DNA from 2 places in the Pseudomonas sp. YH-1 genome. Region 1 is predicted to be linked to the other one. Evidence: predicted binding sites of a transcription regulator. Region 1 holds the regulator's gene; the other holds the start of a gene.
The links. The regulator sigma-54, encoded in region 1, starts transcription at its own class of promoters, with help from an activator protein. The targets are predictions, from matches to a motif close to ANTGGCATNNANNTTGCTNT.
Positions count from the first base shown of each region.

Region 1 (7,591 bases):
CCTCAAGGCCAAGGGCATCGGTGTGCTGATCACCGACCACAACGTCCGCGAGACCCTGGACATCTGCGAAACGGCGTACATCGTCAACGACGGTCAGTTGATCGCCGAAGGCAGCGCCGAAAGCATCCTCGCCAACGACCTGGTGAAAGAAGTCTATCTGGGCCACGAGTTCCGCCTCTAAGGCCCTGCACCGCGCCCTGTCCGGGCGCGGTGGCTCCACCTCTCCACGCAAGCGTGGCGCGGCTCGTCGGCCGCTCCGCGACGTACGCGGCTGCCCGACCCACCGTGGCGCAACCGGGTTGTAACGAAAGGTCGACAGCCCCTAGGCAAAGCGTCCAAACTCAGGCATATAATTTGCTTCCTCGCGGCACCCCGGTGTCCGTAGTCGTGGATATGGCGCGCTTCGCGCCAGCGAACAAGGTGCCTAGTTCCAGCCATGAAACCATCGCTAGTCCTCAAGATGGGCCAGCAGCTGACGATGACTCCGCAGCTGCAACAGGCCATCCGACTGCTCCAGCTCTCCACGCTGGACCTCCAACAGGAAATCCAGGAAGCCCTGGAGTCCAACCCGATGCTGGAGCGCCAGGAAGAAGGCGAGGATTTCGATAACAGCGATCCCATGGCTGACGGTGCCGAGTCAGGCGCCAACGGCACCAGCAGCTCCCAGGACAACTTCCAGGAAAGCACCACGCCCAACGTCGACAGCCTCGACGATGACCAGTGGGCCGAGCGCATCCCCAACGAGCTGCCGGTCGACACCGCCTGGGAAGACATCTACCAGACCAGCGCCAGCAGCCTGCCCAGCAACGATGACGACGAGTGGGACTTCACCTCCCGCACCTCCGCCGGCGAAAGCCTGCAGAGCCATCTGCTGTGGCAGCTCAATCTCCTGCCGATGTCCGATACCGATCGCCTGATCGCCCTGAGCATCATCGACGGCATCACGGATGACGGTTACCTCGAAGAATCTCTCGACGACATCCTCGCCTCCATCGACCCGGAGCTGGGCGTGGAGATGGATGAAGTGGAAGTCGTGCTGCGCCGCGTGCAGCAGCTCGAGCCCGCAGGCGTCGGCGCGCGCAACCTGCGCGAGTGCCTGCTGTTGCAGCTGCGCCAGCTGCCCACCAAGACCTACCTGCTGGCCGAGGCCATCCGCCTGGTCAGCGACCACCTGGACCTGCTCGGCAGCCGCGACTACAGCCAGCTGATGCGACGCATGAAGCTCAAGGAAGACGAGCTGCGCGAGACCATCGAGCTGATCCAGTCGCTACACCCACGTCCCGGCTCGCAGATCGAATCCGGCGAAGCCGAATACGTCGTCCCGGATGTCATCGTTCGGAAGAACAACGACCGCTGGCTGGTGGAACTGAACCAGGAAGCGGTGCCGCGCCTGCGCGTGAACTCGCAGTACGCGGGCCTCGTGCGCCGCGCCGACTCCAGCGCCGACAATACGTTCATGCGCAACCAGCTGCAGGAAGCGCGCTGGTTCATCAAGAGCCTGCAGAGCCGCAACGAGACACTGATGAAGGTGGCGACCCAGATCGTCGAGCACCAGCGCGGCTTCCTCGAGTACGGCGAGGAAGCGATGAAACCGCTGGTCCTGCACGATATCGCCGAGGCGGTGGGCATGCACGAATCGACCATCTCCCGCGTCACCACGCAGAAGTTCATGCACACGCCGCGGGGCATCTTCGAGCTGAAGTACTTCTTCTCCAGCCACGTCAGCACCTCCGAAGGCGGCGAGTGCTCGTCCACCGCGATTCGCGCCATCATCAAGAAACTGGTCGCGGCGGAAAGTCCGAAAAAGCCATTGAGTGACAGCAAGATCGCTGGTTTACTGGAGGCACAGGGCATTCAAGTGGCACGTCGTACCGTCGCCAAGTACCGGGAGTCCCTAGGAATCTCTCCCTCGAGCGAGCGCAAGCGGCTGGTGTGACGTTGATCCACGCCAAGGTGTTCCGGCGGCAGGCCACATAACCTGCCACTTACACACGGGCAACAAGGAGAAAGCGGTATGCAAGTCAACATCAGTGGACATCAACTGGATGTGACCGACGCCCTGCGCGACTATGTCGGCGAGAAACTTGGCCGACTGGAGCGCCACTTCGACAAGATCACCAATGTTCAGGTCATCATGGAGGTCGAGAAGCTGAAGCAGAAAATTGAAGCCACCCTCCACATCGCCGGTGGCGAAGTGGTGGCCTGCGCCGAACATGAAGACATGTACGCGGCCATCGACCTGCTCACCGACAAGCTCGACCGCCAACTGATCAAGCACAAGGAAAAATACCTCGAACGCCAGCAAGGTGTTGGCGTCCGTTAACCCCTCTCTATGATCCGACTTGAGCAAATCCTGACCCCCGGCCGTTCCCTCGTGAACGTGCCGGGCGGCAGCAAAAAACGTGTCCTCGAACAAATCGCCAACCTGGTGGCTCGCGAGCTGCCGGGTTTCGATTCCCAAGACATCTTCGACAGCCTGGTGGCCCGGGAACGCCTGGGCTCCACCGGCTTCGGCAATGGCATCGCCATTCCGCACTGCCGCCTCCCCGGCTGCCAGTCGCCCATCAGCGCCATCCTGCACCTTGATCACCCGGTAGACTTCGACGCCCTCGACGGCGCACCGGTCGACCTGGTGTTCGTGCTGCTGGTGCCGGAAGCGGCCACCGAGGAGCACCTGGAACTGCTGCGGCAGATCGCCTCCATGCTCGACCGCTCCGACGTCCGCGACCGCCTGCGTCACGCCGCCAACGGCGAGGACCTGTACCGGATCGTCGTGGACTTCCAGAACAACGGGCACTGATCATGCGCCTGATCATCATCAGTGGGAGATCCGGCTCGGGCAAGAGCACCGCGCTCAACGTGCTCGAGGACAACGGCTTCTACTGCATCGACAACCTGCCGGCCAGCCTCCTTCCGGATCTGGCCCAGCGCGCCCTGCTGCACACCGAGCTGCTGCACCCCCAGGTTGCCGTCTCCATCGACGCACGCAACCTGCCCAGCCAGCTGCAGCGCTTCCCCGAGCTGCTGCAGGAAGCCCGCGACAAGCACATCCAGTGCGACGTGCTGTACCTCGATGCCGATGATGAGACGCTACTCAAACGCTTCTCCGAGACCCGCCGGCGGCATCCGCTGACCACCGACACCCGCTCCCTGGCGGAGGCCATCAGCGACGAGTCGAACCTGCTGGCGCCGATCGCCGACCTGGCCGATCTCAAGCTCAACACCACCAACCTGAACCTCTACCAGTTGCGCGACGTGCTCAAGTTGCGCCTGCTGAACAAGCCCGAACTGGGCACCGCCTTCCTGGTCGAATCCTTCGGCTTCAAGCGCGGCATGCCGGTGGACGCGGACCTGGTGTTCGACGTGCGCTGCCTGCCCAATCCGTACTGGAAACCCGACCTGCGCGAGCACACCGGGCTGGAAACGGAAGTCCAGGAGTACCTGGCAGCGCAACCGGACGTCGAGGAGATGTACCAGGATATCCTCGCCTACCTGAACAAATGGCTGCCGCGCTTCGCCGCGAGCAACCGGGCCTACGTAACCATCGCCATCGGCTGCACCGGTGGCCAGCACCGCTCGACCTACATTGCCGAGCGTATTGGTCAGGCCCTCAAGGAAACCCTCACCAACGTACAGATTCGCCACCGCGACCTGAGCTAAGCAGCGACAGACAACAAAAGGACAGCCCCTCGCGATGCCCGCCCTCGAAATCACCATCATCAACAAGCTTGGCCTGCATGCACGTGCGGCGGCCAAATTCGTCGGCGTCGCGGGTCGATTCCCCTGCCAGGTTCGCGTGGGCCGAAATCCGGAAAGTACGGTGGACGGCAAGAGCATCATGGCCGTGATGATGCTGGCCGCCGGCAAGGGCACCAACCTGCACCTCGCCGCCGAGGGCGAACAGGAAGACGAAGCGCTCAAGGCGCTGGTCGAACTGATCAACAACTACTTCGACGAAGGCGAGTGACGCGCCGGGCCATCAGCCCAGCGACGTATCCAGCACCATCATCAGGCAGAAACCGATGATCAGCCCCTGGGTGGCCTGCGCCGCGTGGCCGCGCCGCTGCGATTCGGGAATGATCTCGCGCACCACCACATAGAGCATCGCGCCCGCCGCAGCGGCCAGCCCCCAGGGCAGGAACATCCGCGAGATCCCGATCAGCCAGGCGCAGAGTACCGCGAAAAGCGGCTCGACCAGCCCGGAAGCCGCCCCCGCCAGTGCCGCCTTGCCGCGCGAAACACCCGCCCCAGCCAGCACCAGCGCAATCGCCAGCCCTTCGGGCACATCCTGCAGCGCGATCCCCAGCGCCAGGCCACTCGCCCCCTGCACCTCTCCCCCGGCGGCAACGCCCACGGCCATGCCTTCGGGAATGTTGTGCAGAACAATGGCGGCGACGAACAGCAGGATGCGCGCAGGCACCTTGCCGTCAGCAACACCCTGGATATTCGCCTGGGCATCCTCCAGCACCCGCCCGAACACGGCGAGGCCAAAGGCGCCCAACGCGAGGCCGAGACTGACCAGCAGCGAGGCCAGCCAGGTCGGGCGCCCGGAAGCTTCCGCCGCCTCCAGCGCCGGCAGCAGCAGGGAGAACGCCGTGGCAGCCAGCATCACCCCGGCACCGAAGCCCAGCATGGCATCGGCGATGCGCGCCGGCATGCTCCGCACCAGCAGCACCGGCACCGCCCCCAAGGCCGTGCCGAGCGCGCAGAGCATGCCGCCGTGCAGGGCCAGGTACATCGGCGCAGACAAAGACAGTCTCGCCAGCAGCATCAGGTGCTGAACCACCAGCACGGCACCGCCAAGGGAAATGGTCAGACCTAGCAACCAACGCAGATTGCGCCCTCCGCTTTCCCGCAGACTCTGCACAATCAGACGCATGGCAGGTCCACCGGTCTCATCCCTGACCTCGTGCCCGCAACGCCTGGCGGTAACGGCGCAGCACCTCGGGCCAGGCGACCACGTTGTAGAAGGCTGCGATGTATTCCGGCCGACGGTTCTGGTAGCGCAGGTAGTAGGCGTGCTCCCAGACATCCAGGCCGAGGATCGGCAGATTGCCCTGCATCAGCGGGCTGTCCTGGTTACCGCTACTCTCGACCACCAGCTTGCCCTGCGGATCTACACTCAGCCACGCCCATCCGCTACCGAAGCGGGTCAGCGCTGCCTTGGTGAAGGCCTGGCAGAAGGCGTCGTAACCGCCCAGTTCGGCATCGATGGCCTGGCGCAGCTCTTCCTGGGGCTGACCGCCACCGTCCGGCGCCATGATGGTCCAGAACAACGAATGGTTGGCATGACCACCGCCGTTATTGATCACCGGGCCGCGCAGGGCATCGGGCAGGCGGTCGAGTTTCTGCAGCAACTCCTCCACCGGAACCTCGGCGAACTCGGTGCCTTGCAGCGCCGCGTTGAGGTTGTTGATGTAGGTCTGGTGGTGCTTGCTGTGGTGGATCTCCATGGTCTGCGCATCGATGTGCGGCTCTAGAGCGTCGTAGGCGTAGGGCAAGGCAGGCAGGACGTGAGGCATCTTCAAACCTTCTTTCAGTGGTAGCGCATCGACTAGTGGTAACGCATCGAGTGCACGGCGGTGAACAGCCCCGGACGCAGCTCTACCGCGCCCTGGCGGCGCAGCAGGCGCTGGGTGCGCGGGTAGGTGCCGTGCTCGCCGATGAAGTTGAGCAATTCAACGTAGGTGCGGCGGCTGTGCTGCACCGCCGCGGCGCGCAACTCGGAGCGCTTGCGCAGGTCCTCGCCCAGATGCAGCAGGCGTTCGTGGCAAGCACACAGGTACTCGGCGGTCTCCTCCGGCTGGCCCAGCTGCAGATGCAGATCACCGAGGTTGTGGTGCGAGATGACAAAGGCCATCACCGCTTCCTCGGCGTCATGCCAGCGATCCAGCAGCACCTGGGCCAGCGCCAGAGCGTGGAGGTAGTGCTCACGGGCATCGATCAACTCTTGACGAATGAAGCAGCGATTGCCCAGTTCGATGGTGCGTTGCCAATGACGCATGGCAGGTTCCTCCAGCAGGTGGGGCGGACTCAGAGTCCGCCGGCGGTGAGCTTCTCGGGATCGAGCAGTTGCTCGAGGCGGGCGCGGTCCAGGTCCGTGTTTTCTAGCGCGACATCGATGATCGGCCGGCCGTCGCGGTAGGCCTGCTTGGCAATCTCGGCAGCCTTCTGGTAGCCAATGATCGGATTCAGCGCCGTGACCAGGATCGGATTGCGCGACAGCGCCTCGCGCAGGCTCGCCTCGTTGACCTTGAAGCTGGCGATGGCCTTGTCCGCCAGCAGGCGACTGACATTGGCCAGCAGGTGGATGCTGTGCAGCAGGTTGTCGGCGATCACCGGCAGCATCACGTTCAGCTCGAAGTTGCCGGACTGCCCGGCGACGGCAATGGTGGTGTCGTTGCCCATCACCTGGGCGGCGACCATGGCGGTGGCTTCCGGGATCACCGGGTTGACCTTGCCCGGCATGATCGAGGAGCCCGGCTGCAGCGCTTCCAGCTCGATCTCGGCAAGGCCGGCCAGCGGACCGGAGTTCATCCAGCGCAGGTCGTTGGCGATCTTCATCAGTGCCACGGCCAGGGCCTTGAGCTGACCGGAAGTGGACACGGCGATGTCCTGGGCGCCGATCAGCGCGAAGAAATCATCACCGGGGCGGAACACCAGGCCAGTCAGGCCATTGAGCTCCTCGCAGAAGCGCGCAGAGAACTGCGGATGGGCGTTCACCCCAGTGCCGACGGCAGTGCCGCCCTGGGCGAGTTGCTGCAATGCCGGTAGTTGCCCCTCGATACCTTGCGATGCCTGGCGCACCTGCTGGGCCCAGCCACCGAGCACCTGGCTCAGGCGCACCGGCATGGCGTCCATCAGGTGGGTGCGGCCCGTCTTCACGTGCTGATGCACGGCCTTGGCCTTTTTCTCCAGAGTGGCATGCAGATGGTCCAGGGCCGGCAGCAGGTGCTGGTGGATTTCCAGCGCCGCGCTGATGTGGATGGTGGAAGGGATGATGTCGTTGCTGCTCTGCCCGCAGTTGACCTGGTCGTTGGCATTCACCGGCTTGCGCAGGCGACGGGTGGCGAGCGTCGCGACCACCTCGTTGGCGTTCATGTTGGAGCTGGTGCCCGAACCGGTCTGGAACACGTCAACCGGGAAGTGCTGCTGCAGGTCGCCCGCCAGCAGTTCTTCACAGGCAGCGACGATGGCGGCGCCGGTCTCCGCGTCCAGCTGTTCCAGGCTGACATTGGCACGCGCCGCGGCGGCCTTAGCCAGCAGCAGTGCGCGAATGAACGGACGCGGCATACGCTGACCGCTGACGGGGAAGTTGTTCACCGCCCGCTGCGTCTGGGCGCCGTACAGCGCCGAAGCCGGCACCTCCAGTTCGCCCATGCTGTCGCGTTCGATACGGCTGTCAGTCATTCTCTATTCCTTCTTGCAGTCTCAGGGAAGGCGCCATCTCCTGCTGCGCCATGCGCCGGGCCAGCAGGCACAGGCGTTGGCGCTGGGCGGTCGAAGTCGCCAGGCGTTGCAGTTCGCGCAGGGGGAGATAGGCGTGGTCCAGGCAAAGCACACGCCAGTGCCAGGGCAGCGCGATGTCACG
Region 1 covers NZ_CP178184.1:2,292,515-2,300,105, reverse strand. The annotation lists gene lptB (LPS export ABC transporter ATP-binding protein) at 1-181, shown strand, start outside; gene ACKI1H_RS10855 (RNA polymerase factor sigma-54) at 437-1,936, shown strand; gene hpf (ribosome hibernation-promoting factor, HPF/YfiA family) at 2,015-2,323, shown strand; gene ptsN (PTS IIA-like nitrogen regulatory protein PtsN) at 2,333-2,800, shown strand; gene rapZ (RNase adapter RapZ) at 2,803-3,660, shown strand; gene ACKI1H_RS10835 (HPr family phosphocarrier protein) at 3,695-3,967, shown strand; gene ACKI1H_RS10830 (ZIP family metal transporter) at 3,980-4,873, opposite strand; gene ACKI1H_RS10825 (superoxide dismutase) at 4,896-5,522, opposite strand; gene ACKI1H_RS10820 (hypothetical protein) at 5,555-6,004, opposite strand; gene fumC (class II fumarate hydratase FumC) at 6,034-7,410, opposite strand; gene ACKI1H_RS10810 (FagA protein) at 7,403-7,591, opposite strand, start outside.

Region 2 (7,591 bases), 1.7 Mb from region 1:
GTTGCCGCCCAGCAACCAGTCGCGGGCGGCGCCGAAGGCACGGTCGAACAAGGATGGAACGGGCGGAGCCGGCGGCAGCGGAGGTGCAGCAGGAGCCGGCTGTGGCCGAGCCTCTGGCTCCTCGACGCGGGCCTGGGCAGCCGGCCTTTCCATCGGCTCGAGCACCAGGTCGGACCACTCGATGGGTGCTTCCACCCGCGCAGCGGCCGCCGGGGCCGGCGCCAGTTCGTCGGTGGGCAGCTCGATGTTCCACTCCAGCTCCGTGGCAGCGGTTGCGCTGACGGGCGCTTCGACCTCGGGCTCGACCCCGGTCGGCGCAACCGGTATTTCCGGCGCGACAGTCTCGACGCTGACCGGTGGAGGCGTCTGCCCGACCGGGCCACGCTCCACCTGCAGCAACCGCTCATACAGGGCCTTGGTGCCCTGGTCGAAGCGTTCGCCGAAGGTCTTCAGCTCACTGCGAAGGCTGGCGTTCTCCCGTTGCAGGCTGTGCAGCGCGAGGGTCTGCCCCAGCGCGAGGCCGACCACTGCGCCCAATACCGCCCCGGTGATCGACTCGCCTGCAGCGGCGCCGATGACCAGGCCGACCAGCATGAAAATCCATTGCATGCTTTCGAATCCTTGAGGTTCTGTGCGAATCCATCCCGACCCGGGCGGCAACGCCCGGGAAGCTGAGTATATCGGCCTGGCTCCCTGGCCTGCGTCCACTAACGCTCAGCTTCGAGTACTCTGACGTCGCGAAGTTGCCTCGTAGCCACGCCTCACTGAAATTTCAAAGACGAGGGTGCCTTTCGTAAGAGCGAGCTTGCTCGCGAACCGCCCCGCTTCAATGCCACCGGAGAATCCGTTCGCGAGCAAGCTCGCTCCTACTGATCCAGTGAAGCTACCCGGAAGACGGGCAAAAAAAAGCCGGGCAGATGCCCGGCTTTTCCTTGTTACCCGTCGAATCAGACCTTGGCGCGTTCGTAGCGCTTGCGGTCGTTCTCGTTGAGCATTTTCTTGCGCAGACGGATCGACTTCGGCGTCACTTCCACCAGCTCGTCATCGGCGATGAATTCCAGCGCCTGCTCCAGAGTGAAGCGGATCGGCGGAACCAGGGCGATGACTTCGTCCTTGCCCGAAGCGCGCATGTTGTCGAGCTTCTTGCCTTTGGTGGGGTTGATCACCAGGTCGTTGTCGCGGCTGTTGATGCCGGCCAGCTGGCCTTCGTAGATCTCGTCGCCTGGGCCGAGGAACAGCTTGCCGCGGCTTTGCAGGGTTTCCAGCGAGTAGGTCAGCGCGGTGCCGGTGGCCATGGAGACCAGTACGCCGTTCTGACGGTTGGTCACTTCGCCGGCCTTGATCGGGCCGTAGTGGCTGAAGGTCGAGGTCAGGATGCCGGTGCCCGAGGTCAGGGTCAGGAAGTTGTTACGGAAGCCGATCAGGCCACGCGCCGGGATGGTGTACTCCAGGCGCACGCGGCCCTTGCCGTCGGGGATCATGTTGGTCAGATCGCCCTTGCGCAGGCCCATCTGCTCCATCACCGAGCCCTGGTGCTGCTCTTCGATGTCGATGGTGACGTTCTCGTACGGCTCCTGCTTCTCGCCTTCGGCGGTCTCGATGATGACCACTTCCGGACGGCCTACGGCCAGCTCGAAGCCTTCACGGCGCATGGTTTCGATCAGTACCGAGAGGTGCAGTTCGCCACGGCCGGAAACCTTGAATTTCTCCGGGGAGTCACCTTGCTCGACGCGCAGGGCCACGTTGTGCAGCAGTTCCTTGTCCAGACGGTCCTTGATGTTGCGGCTGGTGACGAACTTGCCTTCTTTACCGGCGAACGGCGAGTCGTTGACCTGGAAGGTCATGCTCACGGTCGGCTGGTCGACGGTCAGCGGCGGGCGCGCTTCGACGTTCTGCGGGTCGCACAGGGTGTCGGAGATGTACAGCTCGTCCATGCCCGAGACGCAGACGATGTCGCCGGCTTCGGCTTCAGCGACTTCGACGCGCTGCAGGCCCGAGTGACCCATGATCTTCAGGATGCGGCCGTTGCGCTTGGTGCCGTCGTCGCTGATGGCCACGACCGGGGTGTTGGTCTTGACCTTGCCGCGGGCGATACGGCCGATGCCGATCACGCCGAGGAAGCTGTTGTAGTCCAGCTGGGAAATCTGCATCTGGAACGGGCCGTCGACGTCGACTTTCGGCGCCGGGACGTGGTCGATGATCGCCTGGAACAGCGCGTCCATGTTGTCGTCCATCTTCTCGTGGTCCATGCCGGCGATGCCGTTCAGGGCACTGGCGTAGACGATCGGGAAGTCCAGCTGCTCGTCGGTGGCGCCGAGGTTGTCGAACAGGTCGAAGATCTGGTCGATGACCCAGTCAGGACGCGCGCCCGGACGGTCGATCTTGTTCACTACGACGATCGGGCGCAGGCCGGCCTTGAAGGCCTTCTGGGTGACGAAACGGGTCTGCGGCATGGGGCCGTCCTGGGCGTCGACCACCAGCAGTACGGAGTCGACCATGGACATCACGCGCTCAACCTCGCCACCGAAGTCGGCGTGGCCGGGGGTGTCGACGATGTTGATGCTGTAGTCATTCCATTTCAGGGCGGTGTTCTTCGCCAGAATGGTAATGCCACGCTCTTTTTCCTGGTCGTTGGAGTCCATCACGCGCTCGTTTTCCGCTTCTTTGCGGTCGAGGGTGCCGGACAGGCGCAGGAGCTTGTCTACGAGGGTGGTCTTGCCATGGTCGACGTGGGCGATGATGGCGATGTTGCGCAGTTTTTCGATCACAGTGTCAGTCTCGATAGTGAATCTTCGGCTGCCGTTTTCGGCAGCGGGGGCCGGGCCGTGGCGCGGCGGTGCAAAAGGTCAGGGCGTGAGCCTACGCACCGAATGTGTCGGGAGGTCGGTGGCGGATACTGCCGCCGAACAGTCCGGGCTGGCGGCGTTGGTCCGCGCCTTTATTGCGGACGGTAAACACGCACATTGGTGTGCCCTTCGTTGACCAGGTGGTGGGCGTGCAGGCGACTCATCACGCCCTTGTCGCAATACAGGAGGTACTGGCGGTTGGGGTCCAGTTCCTTGAACTTGCTGTTGATCGCGTAGAACGGCATGGCCAGGACTTCGATGCCCTCGATGGCCAGCGGTTCATCTTCCTGGGCATCCGGGTGACGGATGTCCACCACGATCTGGCCGGCCAGTACTTCGCCGACCATTTCCACCGACAGGTCCTTGCCCAGCTCATCGATCACGCGATCGACAGTCATCTGGGTGGAACGCTCCAGGGCGCGGTCGAGCACCGCCATGTCGAACTTGGTTTCTTCGTGGTCGACGCGGTACGGCTTGGCCTGGGTGGTCGGGTTCACCGAAATCACACCGCAATATTCTGGCATGTGCTTGGCGAACTCGGCGGTGCCGATCTTCGTCGCCGTGTCGATGATGTCCTGCTTGTGGCTGACGATCAGCGGGCGCAGCACCAGGGTGTCGGTCACCCGGTCGATCACCGAGAGGTTCGGCAGGGTCTGGCTGGACACCTGGGAAATCGCCTCGCCGGTCACCAGCGCGTCGATCTCCAGGCGCTCGGCCACTCGACTGGCGGCGCGCAGCATCATGCGCTTCAAGGTCACGCCCATGTAGCTGTCGTCGACCTTGGTGAGAATCTCGCCGACCACTTCCTCGAAGGGCACGCTGACGAACAGCACGCGCTGGGAGCTGCCGTACTTCTTCCACAGGTAGTGCGCGACTTCCATCACGCCCAGTTCGTGGGCACGGCCGCCGAGGTTGAAGAACACGAAGTGACTGATCATGCCGCGGCGCATCATCTGGTAGGCCGCCACGGTGGAGTCGAAGCCACCGGACATCAGCACCAGCACCTGCTCCAGCGCACCCAGCGGGTAGCCGCCCAGGCCATCGTGCTGGGCGTGGATCACGTAGAGGCGGTCGTGGCGGATTTCCACGCGCACTTCCACTTCTGGGTTCTTCAGCGAGACGCCCGCCGCGCCGCAGTGCTGGCGCAGGCCGCCGCCGACGTAACGCTCAACATCTATAGAGGTGAAGGGGTGCTTGCCGGCGCGCTTGCAACGCATGGAGAAGACCTTGCCCGGCAGCTTGTCGCCGAAATGGGCCTTGCACTTCTCGAGGATGTCGTCGAAATCGCCCAGCGGGTATTCGTGCACTTCCAGGAAGTGGCCGATGCCCGGCGTGCAGGTCAGGCGCTCGATCATCTCGCGCAGGACTTTCGGGTCGGCGACCCTGGTCTCGACCTCGAGGTTGTCCCACTCGCCCTCGACCAGCAGCTCGGGGTCGAGATCGCGGAGCACCGTGCGAATGTTCTTCGCCAGCTGGCGGATGAAGCGCTTGCGCACCGGCCGGCTCTTGATGGTGATTTCCTGGAAGACCTTGACGATGAGTTTCATGCGGATCGGGCGATTGCCATGGGACTGAAAAAAAGGGGCGGAATTATATCCGAAATTGCTCAAGACTTGAGCAGAAATCGGAGACTTTCTTTTTGGTGCACCAAAATGGACTTATGCACCATGGCGGAGCACCAAAGCAGTGCACTATTTCCGTGCAATTATCCCTAGCACACGCCAGAGCCCGTGATTTCAGGGGCCCTGCCCATTTACGGGCACTGGCACGCAACTTGCTCTCTTGTGAGGCAGGTTGCCCTGGCGGAGTATTCCGGCCGGCATCACCCGATACTGGGGCACAGAAAGCTCCCAGCTCTAATCCCTCCTGGAGGACAGCATGTCGTACAAGTCGCAACAACTGATCAAAGATCATGACGTGAAGTGGGTTGACCTGCGCTTCACCGATACCAAAGGCAAGCAGCAGCACGTCACCATGCCCGCCCGCGATGCGCTGGACGACGAGTTCTTCGAAGCCGGCAAGATGTTCGATGGTTCCTCCATCGAAGGCTGGAAGGGCATTGAAGCCTCCGACATGATCCTGCTGCCGGACGACAGCACCGCCGTGCTCGACCCGTTCACCGAAGAGCCGACCCTGATCATCGTTTGCGACATCATCGAGCCGAGCACCATGCAAGGCTACGAGCGCGACCCGCGCAACATCGCCAAGCGCGCCGAGGAATACCTGAAGTCCACCGGTATCGGTGACACCGTATTCGTCGGCCCGGAGCCGGAGTTCTTCATCTTCGACGAAGTGAAGTTCAAGTCCGACATCTCCGGCTCGATGTTCAAGATCTTCTCCGAGCAGGCTTCCTGGAACACCGACGCTGACATCGAGACCGGCAACAAAGGCCACCGTCCGGGCGTCAAGGGCGGCTACTTCCCGGTACCGCCGGTCGACCACGACCACGAAATCCGTACCGCCATGTGCAACGCCATGGAAGAAATGGGCCTGGTCATCGAAGTTCACCACCACGAAGTGGCGACTGCCGGCCAGAACGAAATCGGCGTGAAGTTCAACACCCTGGTTGCCAAGGCTGACGAAGTTCAGACCCTGAAGTACTGCATCCACAACGTTGCCGACGCCTATGGCAAGACCGTGACCTTCATGCCGAAGCCGCTGTACGGCGACAACGGCTCGGGCATGCACGTTCACATGTCCATCTCCAAGGATGGCAAGAACACCTTCGCTGGCGAAGGCTATGCCGGCCTGTCCGACACCGCCCTGTACTTTATCGGCGGCATCATCAAGCACGGCAAGGCCCTGAACGGCTTCACCAACCCGGCCACCAACTCCTACAAGCGTCTGGTTCCGGGCTTCGAAGCCCCGGTCATGCTGGCCTACTCGGCCCGCAACCGTTCCGCCTCGATCCGTATCCCGTACGTCTCCAGCCCGAAAGCCCGCCGCATCGAAGCGCGCTTCCCGGACCCGGCTGCCAACCCCTACCTGTGCTTCGCCGCACTGCTGATGGCGGGCCTGGACGGCATCCAGAACAAGATTCACCCCGGCGATGCCGCCGACAAGAACCTGTACGACCTGCCGCCGGAAGAGGCGAAGGAAATCCCGCAGGTTTGCGGCAGCCTGAAAGAAGCGCTGGAAGAACTCGACAAGGGCCGTGCGTTCCTGACCAAGGGCGGCGTGTTCACCGACGAGTTCATCGATGCCTACATCGAGCTGAAGTCGGAAGAAGAAATCAAGGTGCGCACCTTCGTGCACCCGCTGGAATACGACCTGTACTACAGCGTCTGATCCACGAATACCTATAAATAGCGACACCATTAAGGCCTCCTTCGGGAGGCCTTTTTTATGGTCTGGAGAAAACCGCCGGCACCTGTATCTGTGCCTATGCCTGCGCCTGTAGGAGCGAGCTTGCTCGCGAACCGCACAGCACTGGAGTCACCGGATAACGCATTCGCGAGCAAGCTCGCTCCTACAACGGAAGGCCGGATTCAGATCCCGCCGTCGACCGGCGCGCCATGCTCCTCGTCATCCTCGCGGCGCGATTTGCGCAGGCGCGAGAGCTGCACATTCAGGCGTGGCATGGAGAGCTCCAGCCCGGCCTTATCCAGCTTCTGCCGCAGGCGCAGGTTGAAGGCGCGCTGCACTTCCCACTGGCGGATCGGCGCCGTCTTGAAGCGGAAGCGCAGGATCGCCTGGCCGGCATCGAAGCTCTCGATACCCTGGATTTCCAGCGGCGACCAGATGGCGCGGTTGATGGTGCGGTCGCCGCGCAACTCGCCGGAGACCTCCTTGACCAGCGCCAGCGCGTCGTCGATGGGCATGCTCGCCGGCACCGGCCAGCGGAACATCGCGTAGCCGAACTGCCGCGAGTAGTTCTTGATGCTCTTGATCTCGCTGAACGGGATGGTGTGTACCACACCATCCAGGTCGCGCAGGCGCACGGTGCGGATGGTCAGGCCCTCGACCGTCCCCAGGTGGCCGCCGACATCCACGTAGTCGTCGATGGACAGCGAGTCCTCGATGATGATGAACAGGCCGGTGATCAGGTCCGCCACCAGTGATTGCGCACCAAAGCCGATAGCCAGACCGATGACACCGGCACCAGCAAGCAGCGGCGTGACGTTCATGCCCATGTTGGCCAGGGCGACGATCAGCGCAATCACCGCGATGGTCACGAACAGCACGTTGCGGATCAGCGGCAGCATGGTCAGTGCGCGGGCGTTGGCGCTCTTCTTGCCGCCCAGGCCGAGGCTGTGCTGTACCGCGGTATCGGTGAGAATCCAGACCAGCCAGGCGACCAGCAGGGTGGTGCCGAAGCTGAACAGCTTGAGGCTGATCTGCGAGCCGTCGCCTTCGGCGAAACGCACCAGCGACATGCCCCAGACGCGCAGGCCGATCTCCAGGAAGAACAGCAGGCTGGCGATGTGCAGCAGCGTGTAGCCGAAGCTCTGCAACTGCTCGATGTACGGTGCATGGCGACGTGCACCGCGTCGGGCCGAGCGTTGATGGGCACGGCGGATCAGGCCATTGACGGTCATCGCGACCACCGCCACGACAGCACAGACCAGCGCGCGACGCAGGGCGTAGCTGCTGTCGCCAGCCGTGACGATGGTGGCGAACAGCGAGATGCCCACCAGCACCAGAACCGGCAGGAACCAGATCGAACCGACCAGTTCCACCAGGTCGCTCAGGCCCCTGCGCTTGAGGCGCCGCTCCAGCGGCTGGTTGCGGATCAGGTGGGCGAT
Region 2 covers NZ_CP178184.1:552,244-559,834, forward strand. The annotation lists gene ACKI1H_RS02505 (DUF2339 domain-containing protein) at 1-609, opposite strand, end outside; gene typA (translational GTPase TypA) at 948-2,768, opposite strand; gene thiI (tRNA uracil 4-sulfurtransferase ThiI) at 2,939-4,393, opposite strand; gene glnA (glutamate--ammonia ligase) at 4,725-6,134, shown strand; gene ACKI1H_RS02525 (mechanosensitive ion channel family protein) at 6,335-7,591, opposite strand, start outside.
Region 2: glnA (glutamate--ammonia ligase) is a predicted target of sigma-54. The motif match lies at 4,608-4,627, and genes of this name have one in related genera.